2 regions of the Streptomyces sp. CNS606 genome follow, and region 2 is predicted to be linked to the other one. Evidence: riboswitches for the same ligand, from Rfam matches in the RefSeq annotation. Region 2 holds a riboswitch; the other holds the start of a gene.
The links. A riboswitch is a leader RNA that binds a small molecule or an ion and turns the genes downstream of it on or off. The one in region 2 is predicted to bind cyclic di-AMP.

Region 1 (7,859 bases), on a different contig from region 2:
CCCGTTCCTGCTCCTGGACCACCTCGGCGCCGTCGAGTACGGCCCCGGCGAGGCCAAGGGCGCGCCCTGGCATCCGCACCGCGGCTTCGAGACCGTCACCTACATGATGGACGGCGCCTTCGAGCACCAGGACTCCACCGGCGGAGGCGGCCTCATCACCGAGGGCGCCACCCAGTGGATGACCGCAGGCGCCGGAGTGCTGCACTCCGAGCTGCCACCGCAGGACTTCGTCGCCACCGGCGGCCTCTTCCACGGCGTCCAGCTCTGGGTCAACCTGCCCAAGTCGCTGAAGTGGACGGACCCCAGCTACCAGGACATCAAGGCCGCCGAGACCGTGCTGCTCTCCAGCGACGACGGCGGGGCGCTGCTCCGCGTCATCGCCGGCGACCTGGGCGGACACCGCGGACCGGGCGTGACCCGCACACCCATCACCTACGTGCACGCCACCGTCGGCCCGGGCGCGCGGCTCGCGCTGCCCTGGCCCGAGGACTTCAACGCCATGGCGTACGTCCTGGCCGGGCGCGGCACGGTCGGTCCGGAACGGCGCCCGCTGGAGGAGGGGCAGCTCGCGGTCTTCGGGCCCGGCTCCGCAGTCACCCTCGAGGCGGCGCCCGGCCAGGACTACAACGGCAGCCGCACCGGCTGGGAGGTCCTGCTGCTCGGCGGCCTGCCGATCCGCGAGCCGGTGGCCCGCTACGGGCCGTTCGTCATGAACACCCGGGCCGAGATCGTCCAGGCCTTCGAGGACTTCCAGGCCGGACGACTGGGCACCACCTCTCCACAGGAGCTGCCGCACCGCACCACCGCCGACACCGGCACGGCGGAGCTTCGGGGCGGCTCCCCCGACCCCAGGACGGAGGGTGACCGCCGATGACCCCGGACACGCCCGCGACCCCCGACAGCCCGGCGCACCGGAGCACACCCGCGCCCCAGGGCGGCACGCCGAAGCCGATGCAGGAGTACGAGCGCGCCGTGCTGTTCTACGAGGCCCGCGACTACGCCGGTGCGGCCCGCATCCTGCGGCCGCTCGTCGACGCGGAACCGCGGAAGCTCGGCACCCGGCTCCTCCTGGCCCGCGCGTACTACCACTCCGCGCAGCTCGGACGCGCCGAGACCGAACTGCGCGCCGTGCTGGAACAGGACCCGGCGGAGGCGTACGCGCACCTGGTCCTCGGCCGCACCCTCGAACGGCAGAACCGCCCCGTCGAGGCCATCCGGCACCTGCGCCTCGCCGAAGCCATGACCGGCGGCGGCGCCCGCGAGTGATCCGTCCGGCACCGGCCACCCGGCCGGTGCCGGAGGCCGAAGGAGGCCCTCATGCCCGAGAAATCCGCACGACACCAGGACGTGGAGGTCGTCGACCTCCCCGACCGTTCCCGCTTCGAACTCCGCGTCTCCGGCGAGCCCGCCGGCCGCGCCGACTACCGGCGGAAGCCCGGCCGCCTCGTCCTCACGCACACCGAGGTCTCCGACGCGTACGAGGGGCAGGGCCTCGGCGGTCGGCTCGCCCGGGAGGCCCTCGAGACCGCCCGCGACAGCGGCCTCCGGGTGACGCCCCTGTGCCCCTACATCGCGCGGTACATCCGGCGTCACCGCGAGTACGCCGACCTGGTCGACGGCGCCCACCTCGCGGACGTCGACGCACCGCAGCCCGAGTAGCCCGCGACGCCGCAGCAGCTCGCGAACGCCTGACTTGCCGGGCCGGGCACGGGGGGCGACCCTGCGAGGGGGGACCGGCGACGCCGACCCGGGAGGCACGGCCGTGACGGACCGGACAGCAGCACGGGCGACCGCGGCATGGCCGCGGCTGCGGGTGGACGACTGGGCCGACACCCGCGACACCCTGCACATGTGGACCCAGATCGTGGGCAAGGTGCGCCTGGCCCACGCGCCGCTGGTCAACCACTGGTGGCAGGTCACCCTGTACGTCAGCGCGCGCGGACTGACCACCTCCGCCGTGCCGTACCGCGACGGCGCGTTCGACGTGGAGTTCGACTTCGTCGAGCACCGGCTGGTGCTGCGCCGCGACTCCAGCGGCACGCGCCACGTACCGCTGGAGCCCATGTCGGTGGCCCGCTTCCACACCGAGACGATGCGCGCACTGGACGAACTGGGCGTCGAGGCCCCCATCCAGGGCCACCCGAACGAGGTCGAGCCGGCCATCCCGTTCGCCGAGGACGACCGGCACGCCTCCTACGACCCCGGCGCCGCGCAGCTGTTCTGGCGCCAACTCCTCCAGGCGCAGCGGGTGATGGGCGAGTTCCGCTCGCACTTCGTCGGCAAGGTCAGCCCCGTGCACTTCTTCTGGGGCGCGATGGACCTGGCCTGCACCCGCTTCTCCGGACGCCCCGCCCCACCGCACCCCGGCGGCGCGCCCAACTGCGGTGACTGGGTGATGGTCGAGGGCTACTCCCGCGAACTGAGCAGCTGCGGCTTCTGGCCGGGCGGCGGCGAGGAGGGCGCGTTCTACGCGTACGCCTACCCCGAACCGGACGGCTTCGCGGACCACCCGGTGCGGCCGGACGAGGCGTACTACAGTGCGCAGAACGGGCAGTTCCTGCTCCCCTACGAGGCGGTGCGGACGTCCCCGGACCCGGACGGCGCGCTGATGTCCTTCCTTCAGGACACCTACACCGCGGCCGCCGAGCACGGGCGGTGGGCGCGGGCCTCACTGGAGGACGACCCCGGCCGCTGGGACGCCCGGCGCTGAGCCGTCTCCCGCAGCGGGCTTGGCCTGCGAGGATCGGGGGAAGGGGCGTGCGGGGGCGCCGCCGCCCTTTCCCCGACGCGCGGAGGAGCGAGACATGGACGAGAAGGTGCCGCAGGAGGCGCTGCTGTCGCTGCTGACGGACCAGAACCGGGGCGTTCTGGTGACGCTGAAGCGGGACGGCCGGCCGCAACTTTCCAACGTGCTGCACGCGTACGACCCGGAGCAGCGGATCGTCCGGGTGTCGGTCACCGCGGACCGCGCCAAGACCCGCAACCTCGCCCGTGACCCGCGCGCGAGCTACCACGTCACGACGGCCGACGGCTGGTCCTGGACGGTCGCCGAGGGCGACGCGGAGCTGACCCCCGTCGCGGCGGACCCGTACGACGCGACGGTGGAGGAACTGGTCGACGTCTACCGCGCGATCTCCGGCGAACACGGCGACTGGAACCAGTACCGCCGCTCGATGGTCACGGACCGCCGCCTCGTCGTCCGCCTCCACGTCCGCCACGCCTACGGTCAGCCCCGCCGTTGACCCCGCCCGGCGGAAATCCGGTGGAGGCCCGGAGCGCCACGGGCTAACCTCGCCGGCATGTGCTCCTTCCTGCAGATCTACGAGTGAGACGGCGCGGCGCAGCGCGCCGCCACCGTCACCCGTGCCCGGGCCTTCGCCACGGGCCGATGCCGTCACGCCCGTAGATCCTCGAGGAGACTCATGAACCTGCCCCGCTCCCACCCGCGCGCCCACATCGCCATGGTCGGCGTGCCCGCCGTCAGCCACGTGCTGCCGAGCCTGGAGATCATCCGCGAACTGGTGGCGCGCGGCCACCGCGTGACCTACGCCAACGGGCACGCCGTCGCGGATCTCGTCACCGGCACCGGCGCCACGTTCGTGCCGTTCGACTCGACGCTCCCGGTGACCGACAACGACTGGCCGGAGGACCCGGTCGGCGCGATGAGCGTGTTCCTGGACGACGCGATGCACGTGCTCCCGCAGATCGAGGCGGTGTACGAGGACGATCCCGCCGACCTCTATCTGTACGACATCGGCGGCTACGCCGTCCGCGCCCTCGCCGAGCGGCAGGGCCGCCCCGCGGTGCAGCTTTCGCCGACGTACGTGGCCTGGCACGACGAGGAACAGGCCGTCCTGAAGCAGATCCTGCAACTGCCCGGCGCGCAGGAGTACTTCGACCGCGTCTCCGCCTGGGCCGAGGCGTCCGGCGCGACCACGACGGACGGCCCGTCCTTCGTCGGGCTGCCCGACCGCGCACTGGCCATGATCCCCCGGGCGATGCAGCCGCACGCCGACCTCGTGGACCCCGATGTGGTGAGTTTCGTCGGGCCCTGCTTCGGGGACCGCGCCGACCAGGGGGCGTGGACCCGTCCGGCCGGGGCCGAGAACGTGCTGCTCGTGTCGCTCGGTTCGGCGTACACCCGGCAGCCGGAGTTCTACCGGCAGTGCCTGGCCGCCTTCGGCGGCCTCCCCGGCTGGCACGTGGTGCTGCAGATCGGCCGCTACGTCGACCCGTCCGAGCTGGGCGAGATCCCGGCGAACGTCGAAGTGCACTCCTGGGTACCGCAGTTGGCGATTCTGGGGCAGGCGGACGCGTTCGTCACGCACGCCGGGATGGGCGGCAGCAGCGAAGGGCTCTTCACGGGCGTGCCGATGATCGCGGTGCCGCAGGGCGCGGAGCAGTTCCAGAACGCTGACCGCCTCGTCGAACTGGGCGTGGCCCGCCGCCTCGACACCGCAGACGCGGACGCCGCGTCGCTGCGCGCGGCGCTGACCGCCCTCACCTCCGATCCCGAGGTGGCCCGACGGTCCGCCCGGCTGCGCGAGGACGCCCGCGCGGAGGGCGGCACCACACGGGCCGCCGACCTCCTGGAAGCCCTGCTGAACCAGCGCTAGAAAAGGGTCCGACGGCCCTGGCGTCGGGGGGTGGTCCGCCAGGACCGCCGGAGTCTCGATGGCCGCCCGGCCCCGGTTCCCGGTTGCCGCCGCCTCGCCCCTCCTTGTCGCCGAGTACTGCGGTGGGGGGAGGAGGTGTCACAGGCCTCGACGGGCACGAGGCGGCGGCACCGTCCCTGCATCAGGGACGTGGGAAGGGAATCGTGGAGCGGAAGGTGTCAGACGTTCAGTCCCTTCCCACGCAGCCAGGACAGCGGGTCGACGGGCGAACCGCCGCCCGGCCGGACCTCCAGGTGGAGGTGCGGTCCGGTGGAGTTGCCGGTGGAGCCGACGTTGCCGATGACGTCCTTGGTGTTGACCTCGGACCCGGCGGAGACGTTCATCGAGGACAGGTGGCAGTACCAGACCTCGGTGCCGTCGTCGAGTTCGAGTACGACGCGGTAGCCGTACGAGCCGGCCCAGCCGGCCTCCTTCACGGTGCCGCTGTGCACAGCCATCACCGGGGTGCCGGTCTGCGCGGCGAAGTCCTGGCCGGTGTGGTCGTTCTCCCACATGCTGCCGCCGGCGCCGTAGCCGGAGCTGAGCGTGTACGAGGAGAGGGGCACGCTGTAACTGCGGGCGAGTTCGGCGAGCCGTGCGGCCTCCGCCTTGCGGCGAGCCTCCTCGGCGGCTTCGCGCTTGCGCTCGGCCTCCGCCTTGCGCTCGGCCTCCGCCTTCTTCGCGGCGGCCTCGGCGGCCTCCGCGCGCGCGGTGTCGACGGCGTCCTCGCGGACGGTGGCGTCGGCGGCCGACTGCTGCTGGGCGGCCTGCGCCAGGATGCGGGCCCGCAGGGACTCCCCGGCGTCCCCCTCCGGAGCAGCGGTCTCGGTGCTGAACCCGGCCTGGGTGAGCGGCGCTTGAGCGGCGACCGTCGTGGTGTCCGCCGAGCCGTCGACGCCGGGGACCAGGTCACTTATCTCGCTGGGCAGTTCGTCCGCCACCGAGCCGGCGAGGGAGGACATGTCGGCCATCGTGACGGAGGCCGGCTTGTCCTTGGCCGTGGCCATTCCGCCCGCGCCGACGGCCGCGATCATGCCGACCCCGAGCACCGCACCGCTGCGGGCCACCCCGCCGCGCTGCTTCGCCACGCGGTGCCGGCCGCGCACCGGGCGCACCGATTCGGCGGTCGGGTTCCACCCGTCGTACGCCCCGTCCTGCTCCGGCCCGTAGACGGTCGGCACGGTGTAGGCGCCGGTGGCGTCGAAGGACTCCTCGAACTGGGGGAACTCGGTGGTGAGGTCGGTGTCGCCGAGGTATCCGCTTCTGTAGAGGTCGCGGGCCTCGGGGGCATGCCTGGTGGACGCCACTGGGGGCGCTCTCCTTTCCTTCCTTCTCGCCTACCGGGTTAGCTGACGGGTTCGGAGCAGGAAGGTCTCCTACAGCGGTCCTTGGGCGGGACCGCCGATTCACCCCTGAAAGGTGGTTCCCCGGCTCCCTCGGTGTGCCGGCGCGAGCGGTGAGACTCGCGTGACCCACGTGCGGGATTAGGCGACGGCGCACGGTGCCGCCTGGAGTGACGGCAGTGACGACCGCGCTGCGTTATCGAACGTTAATAGACCCGCAGCCGGGAAACCAAGCCGGGTCGCTGATTTTGCCTACGCTTTGGCAGGGACTTCCCGCCCACCGAGGAGCAATACGGACGCACCAACACGCCCCGTCAGCACGCCGGTTCCGTGGGTGATCACGAGTGGATCACGACGACCGGCACCGAATCTCCACCAACGGACCGTCAGCTCCTCCACCCCAACCTCCGTGACCGAACCGGCCTTCCGACCCGGAACCGACCCCGATCTCCTCCCCCTCAAGAGCACGGGGGTGGGCCGCGGCCGCGACGGACGTGAGGGGGCGTGGGCGGAGGGAGGGTCGATGCGCCCGGAAACACTTGCCCGTGATGTGTGGGCCGCGCAATACGAGTCGTGCCCACCGTTCGCCGAGAACGCGGCCCGTACATCATGGGTTTCCGGGTCGTCGGCCCGGACCGCAGCCCACGCCCCCGACCCGCACCCACACACACCAGCCACCGCCCCACGGCACCGAACCGCCCCGGATGCGTCAGAGAATCGCCACGCGCTCCCACGCGGGCTGACTCTCCTCCGCCTCCCCCGGATCGGCGGCCGCCGCCTCGGTCTCGCCGGCCACACCCTTCGCCGGTCGCGCCTCCGCTGCACGGCCGCCCGCGTCGTCGCCCCCGTCGCCGTAGCCGGAGACGCCCACGTAGGGCGCGACGCTCCGGTAGGGGGCGGCGGAGGTGCCGTACCCCTCCGTACCGGTGGCGTGCCGCTCCGCGGAGGAGCCGTACCGCTCAACCGAAGTGCCGTACAGGTCACCGCCGTTGCCGCCGTACAGGTCGCCCCCGTTGCCGCCGTACACCCCGCCGCCGTACGCGGCAGGACCGGGCGCCACCGGCGAAGGGGCCCCGTAGGACGGCCGCCCCTCCTCCGTGCGCCACCACCGCGCGCCGGTCTCCACTGGCTCGCTGCGGCCGTGACGGCCTCCCTGTCCCGGCACGGCGCGGCCTGCCAGGGACCACTCGCGTACGAGCGTCTCGTAGATGGGCGTGGGCGCGGAGGCATCCGCCGGGGGCGGAAGAGCCGGACGGGGAACCGTTTCTCCCGACCAGGGCACCGGCGACCACTGCGTGAGCATCACAGCCATGCCAGAGACAACGAGGCCCACCGGCCCGAAGTCACCCGCCCGGATCAGCCGTGTCACCCACAAGGGGGTACAGGCCCGGAGTTCACCCGTACACCCCCCTGGCCGCGCCCGCCGGGTCCCGCCGCCCGGGCACCGTTCCGTGCACCGTCCGCCGCATGGAGCAACGTCCGCGGGCACCACCGCCCACCTGCGCCGACGACGGGGCGCACCGTCCGGAGCGCGGAACCGGGGGGATGCGACTTGGCTCGGATGCGGACGCGTGGCGTCCCGGGAGTACGCCGGCGCAGCCGCGCGCCGCGCACCCCGCCATCGTCGGAGGTTCGTTCATGCGTGCGTTTTCCACGCCGCGCCGGCCGAGAGTCGCTCGGCGGCTCTCCGGCGCGGCGCTGTCCGTGGCCGTCGTCGGCATAACCGCAACGACCGTCACGACCGCCTTCGCCGCCGGCGACGACGGCGCCATCAGGGTCGACCCGGGCACGGCACGCCCGGGGGGCACGGTCACGTTGTCGACGGACGCCTGCGGGCCCGGCGGCAGCGCCGGGGTGGACG
Region 2 (7,859 bases):
CGTTCCGCGCGGTGCTGGACGCGGGGCTGGGCGACGTGGCCCGCCTGGAAGGACGGTCGCGTACGCCGACCTGGCCGACGCAGACGGCGCCGCCGCTGGGGGCGCAGATCGACCACGTGCTGGTGAGCGACGACTTCGACACCCACGGGGTGACCTTCTTCGACCTGCCGGGCTCGGACCACCGCGCCGTGCTGGCGGACATCGCCCTGCGATAGTCGGCCGGATGCCGGCGGGTCAGCCGGAGACGGGGTGGACGCCCAGGCGGAGATCGATCCACGGGATCGTCTCGCCCGGCAGCACGTACGTGTCGATCTCTGCGAATCCACGCTGCTGCGCGAAGCGGAGACCCTCGACGTTGGATGCCAGCACCACCGTGTCGACGACCTCGGCGCCGAGCTCCCTGGCCTGCCCGAGACCGCGCTCGTAGAGCCGGGTGCCGAAACCTCGGCGACGGTGGCCGGGGAGCACGCGAGCGATGACGGTCGCCATGGGCGCCCCGCTCGTGGGCGGACGCACCGTCGTGCACCCGATCAGCGTCTCGCCGAGATAGGCGACCTCCAGCACGTTGTACGTGGCACGCTCGCGCACCTCGTCGGCCGACCGGTGGTGGGTGGGGATGACGAGGTTGTGGACGTGCTGCCAGTCGTGGACGGTGGCGTCGCCGTCCACCCTTTCGACGCGTAAGCGGGACACGCGCCCAGCGAACCCGCTGCGGCTCACGTCGTCAACGGAGATTGAGGCGGGCGAAACCGCCGGGTGGGCGAGAGGACAACCGGGGATCCGGCGCACGGTGTCGGCAGCCATCGCGTGGCCGGCCCGCACCTGCGTCGGGTCGAGAGGCTGTCCGAAGAGGTGGAGGGCGCCGTCCGGCTTCAGCCACGGCATCACCCGTGCCGCCTGCCCAGGGCGGTCGTCCCGGGGAGGCGGATCGGACGGCGCGCGGGGCGTCAGACGGTGAGCGGCACCTCGTGGATGTGGGCGGCGGGGTGGCCGGTGCGTTCGTGGACGCGTTGCACGGCCTCGCGGGACGGGGCTTCGGACAGGCAGTAGACGACGCCGGACTCCGGGTCGGCCCAGGCGCGCTCGAAATGCACGTTCTCCTCACCCTCGATGGCCAGGTCGGCCGCGTGGGCTTCCCTGAGCTCGTCTGCGGTGATGCCCTTCATCCCCTCGTGGACGTCCATGAAGCGGGCCATCGTGATGCACCTCCGGGGGTCGTTCCCCCCTGCGTGGGGTCCGTCTCCATACTCCTCCCGGGCGGCGGTCCACCGCCAGCCCGCCGGGCGAGGCGGTGACGTGTCAGGCGAGGCGAGCGGCGCGTACGAGCAGGTAGCGCCGCTCGGGGTCACTCAGCGTGCGGCGTGCGGCCTCGCGGTAGGCGGCGCGCGCGGCCTCGCGGTCGCCGGCCATGTCCAGCAGGTGGCCGCGGGCGGCGGCGAGGCGGTGACCGCGGGCCAGGTACGGGTCGTCACGGAGCGTGTCCAGCAGTGCGAGGCCGAACTCGGGCCCGCGCACCATGGCGACCGCGACGGCGTGGTTGAGCCGGACGACCGGGCTGGGCCAGGTGCGGTCGAGCACGTCGTAGAGGGCGAGGGTCTGCGGCCAGTCGGTCGTTTCGGCGTCGGCCGCCTCGTCGTGCAGGGCCGCGATGGCGGCCTGCACCTGGTAGGGGCCGGGTCGGGTGTGCCGCAGGGCGTACTCGACCAGCGCGGTGCCCTCCTCGATCTGCGCCGTGTCCCAGCGGGCCCGGTCCTGCTCGGCCAGCGGCACCAGCTCGCCCGAGGGGCCCGTGCGGGCGGCGCGGCGGGCGTCGGTGAGCAGCATCAGCGCGAGCAGCCCGGCGACCTCGCCGTCCTCGGGGAGCAGGCTGCGCAGCAGGCGGGTGAGGCGGACGGCCTCGGCGGCGAGGTCGTCGCGCAGCAGTTCCGTCCCGGAGGAGGCGGTGTAGCCCTCGTTGAAGATCAGGTAGAGGACCTGGAGGACGACGGCGAGCCGGTTCTGCCGCTCCGCCCCGGGCGGGGTGCGGAAGTGGGCGCCGGAGGCCCTGATCCGCTGCTTGGCGCGGTTGATGCGCTGCGCCATGGTCGCTTCGGGCACCAGGTGGGCGCGGGCGATCTCCGCCGTGGTGAGGCCTCCGACGGCGCGGAGGGTCAGGGCGACCTGCGCGGACGGCGTGAGCCCCGGGTGGCAGCACAGGAAGAGCAGGCTGAGCGTGTCGTCGTCGGACGGGGCGGCGTCCTCGCCGGGCGGCGGGGCGACGAGCGCGTCCGGCGGGGCCAGGGCGGCGTCCGCCTCCTCGCGGCGGCGGCGTGCGGAGTCGCTGCGGAGCTGGTCGGTGAGGCGGCGGGAGGCGACGCGGATCAGCCAGCCGCGCGGGTTCTCGGGCCGGCCCTCGGCCGGCCACTGCACGGCGGCGGCGAGCAGCGCCTCCTGGACGGCGTCCTCGGCGGCGTCGAAGTGGCCGTAGCGGCGGACCAGCGCGCCGAGGACCTGCGGCGCGTGGCGGCGCAGCAGGTCCTCGATGCGGGGGTCGGTGGTCACGCCTGGTCCGGCGGCCCGTCCGGGACGGGGCGGACGACGACCGCCGGCTCCGGGTCGGAGCCCTCCGGGACGGGGCAGGAGTAGGCGCGGGCGGCGATCTCGTAGGCGCGCTCCGGGGTCTCCACGTCCACGATCCAGTAGCCCGCGAGTACCTCCTTGGTCTCCCCGAAGGGCCCGTCGGAGACCACGGGACGGCCGTCCTTGTCGGCGGTGACCAGACGGGTCTGGGACGGCTCCGCCAGTCCCTGGGCGTCGACCCATTCACCGGACGCGACGAGGTCCTGGTTGAGCTTCTCCATGTGCTGGAACATGACCTTGAGCTCGGACTCCGACCAGGCGGGGGCTCCCGGGGAGGGGTTTCCGCTCATGGCGTCGTAGTACTTCTGGGCTGACATCAGCATCAGCATGTACTTCATGGTCTGACTCCTTCGTCGGCGGCTCCCCTGCGGGTGCCTCTCACCGGAGACGTCGGAGCGGTGCGGCGGGTCTCGACGTCGCGGGGGAAGAAATCCCGGAAGAACTTCGGGCACCGCTCTCGACCGGATCACGGCCCGGTCACGGGCCCATTATCGCGGCCCGGCGCCCACCGCGCCCGGTAACACGCGGTTTCCCCGGAGCGAGCGGTACCCCTGCCCGCGCCCACGGCCACGGCCACGGCGCCCCTCGTCCGGTACAGGTCGCCCGCGAGGACGGGACGCACGGGCGGAAGGGCGTCGCGCGGGCGTCACCGTAGGCGGAGGTGCCAGGCAAAACACGCAAGTCCGACATGCACCCTCTCCACGCTTCCCTCGCACCGCCAACACCACTCCACGGCGGGAGAGCTGGAAATAGGTGGACATAAGGAACGCCCCAAGTCCCTTGTGGCGGGACTCACATCGCGCCATGGCCGATCTTGGGAACCGGGACGGCCCAGGATGCGTCCCGCGGCCAAATCGCCTGCGGTGCCTGACGATTAGGAAATCCCGGAGATTCACCGCTCTCACGCTCGGAAAATGCTTCATCGCATAGCGTCGAGGAACACCGGCCGGTAAAGATCACAGACGCGAAGGTCACCTTTTCCCGCAGCTTGTCTCCGCCGAATCGACTGTGGTCCTATGTGCTCGCTTCCGCACGTCATGGCGGAGGTTCCCGCGCCGGGACGCCGAATCCTGCCGACCGGCATCAGGGAAAAGCGCAGTAGTCAGCAACGGCAGGAGCGGGGGAACCAGGTAAGCGCCGCGCCGCACGACGGCCGGCTTGGGGTGAAGCCATGCCTCATCGCGCCCCCACGCGACGGGACATGGCCGGGCAACTCTTCTCGCCCGAATCCGACAGCTCACCTCGCAGGCGTAGGAGAGGATTCACCACCATGTCCCGTGGCCGTCACCGCCGCCCGCGTCATCTGCTCAATTCCCGCAAGGTCTCCCGCCTTTCCGTCGCGCTCGCCGCCGGCGGCGCCGTCGCCGCGCCGATCGCCGCAGCGGGCACCGCCCAGGCCGCCCCCGCCTCCGCGCCGGCCGCCGCCAACGTGAAGACCGTGAAGACCGGCGCCAAGGCGGAGCAGACCGCCGCCGCCGAGAGCTACACCGTCGCCTCCGGCGACACCCTCTTCAAGATCGCCAACGCGCACGACGTGAAGGGCGGCTGGCAGACCGTCTACGAGGCCAACAAGGAGACGGTCGGCGGGAACCCGGACCTGATCCACCCCGGCCAGGAACTGACCCTCGAGGCCGCGGCGGCCCAGAAGGGCGGCGAGGCCCAGCAGTCCTCCACCGAGACCTCCGGCGAGTCGGCCGACCAGGCCACCTACCCGGACAACCTGGACGGCTGGATCCGCGAGGCGCTGGCCGTCATGGAGCAGGAGGGCATCCCGGGCTCCTACGACGGCATCCACCGCAACATCATCCGTGAGTCCGGCGGTGACCCGAGCGCCATCAACAACTGGGACATCAACGCCCAGAACGGCACGCCGTCCATCGGTCTGCTCCAGGTCATCAAGCCCACCTTCGACGCCTACCACGTCGAGGGCACGGCCTACGACCAGTACGACCCGGTCGCCAACATCGTCGCCGCCTGCAACTACGCGGCCGACCGCTACGGCAGCATCGACAACGTCAACGGCCCCTACTGAGCCTGACGTTCGAGGGCCACTCGACGGCCGCCTCCCACCGGCGTGCAGGTGGGAGGCGGCTTTCGTCGTGCCCGGGGGCTGCGCGCCGCGGTGGTCGGGAGCCGTCGCCGGAGTCGGGTGACGCAGCAGCCGGGCTGCGCCGCCGGCTCAGGCGACGGAGCCGATCGGCCGGGGCCCGCCGCGGGCCCCGGGACCGTCGTGGTGGATCGGGGTGTGGGCCCCGGTCAGCGGCAGTCCGGAGCCGCCGCGGCGGCCGGCGACGATCTCCGCGGCGATGGACACCGCCGTCTCCTCGGGTGTGCGCGCGCCCAGGTCCAGGCCGATGGGCGAGCGCAGCCGGGCGAGTTCGAGTTCGGTGAGGCCGGCCGCGCGCAGCCGGGCGAGACGGTCCTCGTGGGTGCGGCGCGAGCCCATCGCGCCCACGTAGGCGACCGGCAGCCGCAGGGCACGCTCCAGCAGCGGGATGTCGAACTTGGCGTCATGGGTGAGGACGCACACCACCGTGCGGGCGTCGACCTCGGTGGCGTCCAGGTAGTCGTGCGGCCAGTCGACGACCACCTCGTCCGCGTCCGGGAAGCGCGCCGCCGTGGCGAACACCGGACGGGCGTCGCAGACCGTGACGCGGTAGCCGAGGAACCTCCCCGCCCGGACCAGCGCCGCAGCGAAGTCGATCGCGCCGAACACCAGCATGCGCGGCGCCGGCACGCTCGACTCCACCAGCAGGGTGAGAGGTGCGCCGCAGCGGCTCCCCTCCGCCCCGATGCCGACGCTGGCGGTGCGCCCGGCGTCCAGCAGGGCGCGCGCCTCGGCGGCGGCCGTACGGTCCAGGCCGGGGTGCCCGCCGAGGGTTCCCGCGGCACCGGACGCGCCGTCGCCGTGACCGTCACCGCCGTCGACGTCCGGGCGGACGAGAAGCGCCCGCCCCAGGAGCTCCGGCGGACCGGCCACCACGCGGGCGAGGGCCGCGGAGCCGCCGCGCGCCGCCGTGGCGGCGGCCGCCGCGTACGTCTCCCGCCACGGCGCGTCCGCCCGCACCGGCACGACCAGCACGTCGATGACGCCGCCGCAGGTCAGACCCACGGCGAAGGCGTCGTCGTCGCTGTAGCCGAAGCGCTCCGTGACGGGCCGGCCGTCCCGGAGCGCCTCGGCGCACAGTTCGTAGACCGCGCCCTCGACGCAGCCGCCGGACACGCTGCCGACCGCGGTGCCCCCGGCGTCCACGGCGAGCGCCGCGCCGGGCTGCCGGGGTGCGCTGCCGCTGACGGCCACCACCGTGGCCACGGCGAAGTCGCGGCCCTCCTCGCACCACTGGTGCAGTTCGGCGGCGATGTCCAGCACGGGGGAACCTCCAGGGTCGGTGCGGTGCGGTGGGGCTGTGCGTCCGCTCCGGCTACTTCACTCCGAGCCAGGCCTCGATGGGCCCGAGCGAGAAGTAGACGAAGAAGACCAGTGCCAGTACCCACATCAGCCATCCCGGCTCCCGCCACCGGCCCTGCACAGCGCGGATCAGCACGTAGGAGATGACGCCCGCGGCGATACCGGCGGTGATGGAGTAGGTGAACGGCATCAGGACGGTGGTGAGGAACACCGGGACGGACGTCGCCGGGTCGTTCCAGTCGATGTGCTTGGCGTTCGTCATCATCATCGAGCCGATGACGACCAGCGCGGCGGCGGCCACCTGCGTCGGGATCACCTGGGCGAGCGGCGTGAAGAACAGGCACAGGGTGAAGGCCAGGCCGGTGACGACACTGGCGAACCCGGTGCGCGCGCCGTCGCCGACGCCCGCCGTCGACTCCACGAACACCGTCTGCCCGGAGGCGCCCGCGACGCCGCCGACGATGCCGCCGGCGCCGTCGATCGCCAGGGCCTTGCTGAGCCCGGGCATCTTGCCGTCCCGGTCGGCGAGGTCGGCCTGCTGGCCGATGCCGATGATCGTGCCCATGGCGTCGAAGAACCCGGCCAGCACGAGGGTGAAGACGATCACGCCGACGGTGATCGCGCCGACGTCGGCCATGCCGGTGAAGGAGACCTGGCCGAACAGGCCGAAGTCCGGTGCGCTGACGATCGACCCGGTCAGCTCCGGGGCGTTCAGCCCGCCCCAGTCCTGCACGGACAGGCCGGCCACGGCGTGCACCAGCGCGGCGAACAGGGTGCCGCCGACGATGCCGATGAGGATCGCGCCGGGCACCCGCCGCACGTGGAGCAGGAAGATCAGCAGCAGCGTCACCGCGAAGCACAGCACCGGCCAGCCGGTGAGCTGGTCCTGGACGCCGAGCTGGATCGGCTTCGCACCGGCGACACCGCCGGGACCGCCCATGCTGGTCACGAACCCGGCCTGGACCAGGCCGATCAGCGCCACGAACAGGCCGATGCCCATGGTGATGGCGTGCTTCATCGCCAGCGGGATCGCATTCATGATCAGCTCCCGCAGGCCGGTGACGACCAGCAGGATGATCACGGCGCCGTAGATGACGCACATGGCGAACGCGTTCCCCCACGTCATCTCCGGCGCGACCTGGAAGGCCACGACGGCGGAGACGCTGAGTCCCGCGGCCAGCGCGAGGGGGACGTTGCCGAGGATGCCCATCGCCAGCGTCGTCGCCGCGGCGGCGAACGCGGTGGCGGTGGTGAGCTGGGCGGGGTCGAGCCGGGCACCCGTGGCGTCCGGAACGGACAGGATCACGGGGTTGAGGAGGATGATGTACGCCATCGCCATGAAGGTGGTGACGCCGCCGCGCACCTCACGGGCGAGCGTGGATCCTCTGTCGGACATGTGGAAGTAACGGTCGAGCCAGGACCGTCCTGCCGGGGGGCGGGAGCCGTTCCCCACCTCCTCGGGCGAGGTCTTGGGCTCCACGTGCGACTGGGTCATCTTGTGCCTTCTCCCAAGGTTCACAGGGGCACCCGCCCCGGCGCGCCGTGACGCGCCGTCGTTCGGCGGGATTTGGGATATGCACGACGCGGGGGACGGCCCTCGCCGCGTTCTGTGGGGGTGTGCCGGGCGCGGTTCCGCTCGCGCGGGACGCACCGACGTGGGGCCGCGCCGGCAGAGGCGCTCCGGAGAACCGGTGCACGCTGCGGGCTGCCCCCGGACGGCGGGGCCGCGGTGCGGTCGGCACCGCCGGGCTCCACCGTGTGCGGCCGGTCGTCGCCGCGACGGGAGCGAGCGTCCCGCCGCGGCGCGGCCCGGCCGGGCACCGGGGCCGAT

Region 1: another riboswitch for cyclic di-AMP. It lies ahead of K304_RS0117515 (M23 family metallopeptidase); the one in region 2 lies ahead of K304_RS0117995 (LysM peptidoglycan-binding domain-containing protein).

Annotation. Positions count from the first base shown of each region.
Region 1 is NZ_AUFD01000024.1:56,241-64,099, forward strand. Features, by position in the region: gene K304_RS29585 (pirin family protein) at 1-874, shown strand, start outside; gene K304_RS0117490 (tetratricopeptide repeat protein) at 952-1,266, shown strand; gene K304_RS29590 (GNAT family N-acetyltransferase) at 1,318-1,659, shown strand; gene K304_RS0117500 (DUF5996 family protein) at 1,763-2,710, shown strand; gene K304_RS0117505 (PPOX class F420-dependent oxidoreductase) at 2,805-3,242, shown strand; gene K304_RS0117510 (macrolide family glycosyltransferase) at 3,423-4,616, shown strand; gene K304_RS0117515 (M23 family metallopeptidase) at 4,835-5,962, opposite strand; cyclic di-AMP (ydaO/yuaA leader) riboswitch at 5,975-6,115, opposite strand; gene K304_RS0117520 (hypothetical protein) at 6,708-7,058, opposite strand; gene K304_RS31745 (hypothetical protein) at 7,637-7,859, shown strand, end outside.
Region 2 is NZ_AUFD01000026.1:41,249-49,107, reverse strand. Features, by position in the region: gene K304_RS29725 (endonuclease/exonuclease/phosphatase family protein) at 1-215, shown strand, start outside; gene K304_RS0118015 (GNAT family N-acetyltransferase) at 235-693, opposite strand; gene K304_RS0118010 (SCO4226 family nickel-binding protein) at 948-1,196, opposite strand; gene K304_RS0118005 (sigma-70 family RNA polymerase sigma factor) at 1,300-2,541, opposite strand; gene K304_RS0118000 (YciI family protein) at 2,538-2,957, opposite strand; cyclic di-AMP (ydaO/yuaA leader) riboswitch at 3,704-3,885, shown strand; gene K304_RS0117995 (LysM peptidoglycan-binding domain-containing protein) at 3,890-4,651, shown strand; gene K304_RS0117990 (XdhC/CoxI family protein) at 4,799-5,989, opposite strand; gene K304_RS0117985 (NCS2 family permease) at 6,042-7,523, opposite strand.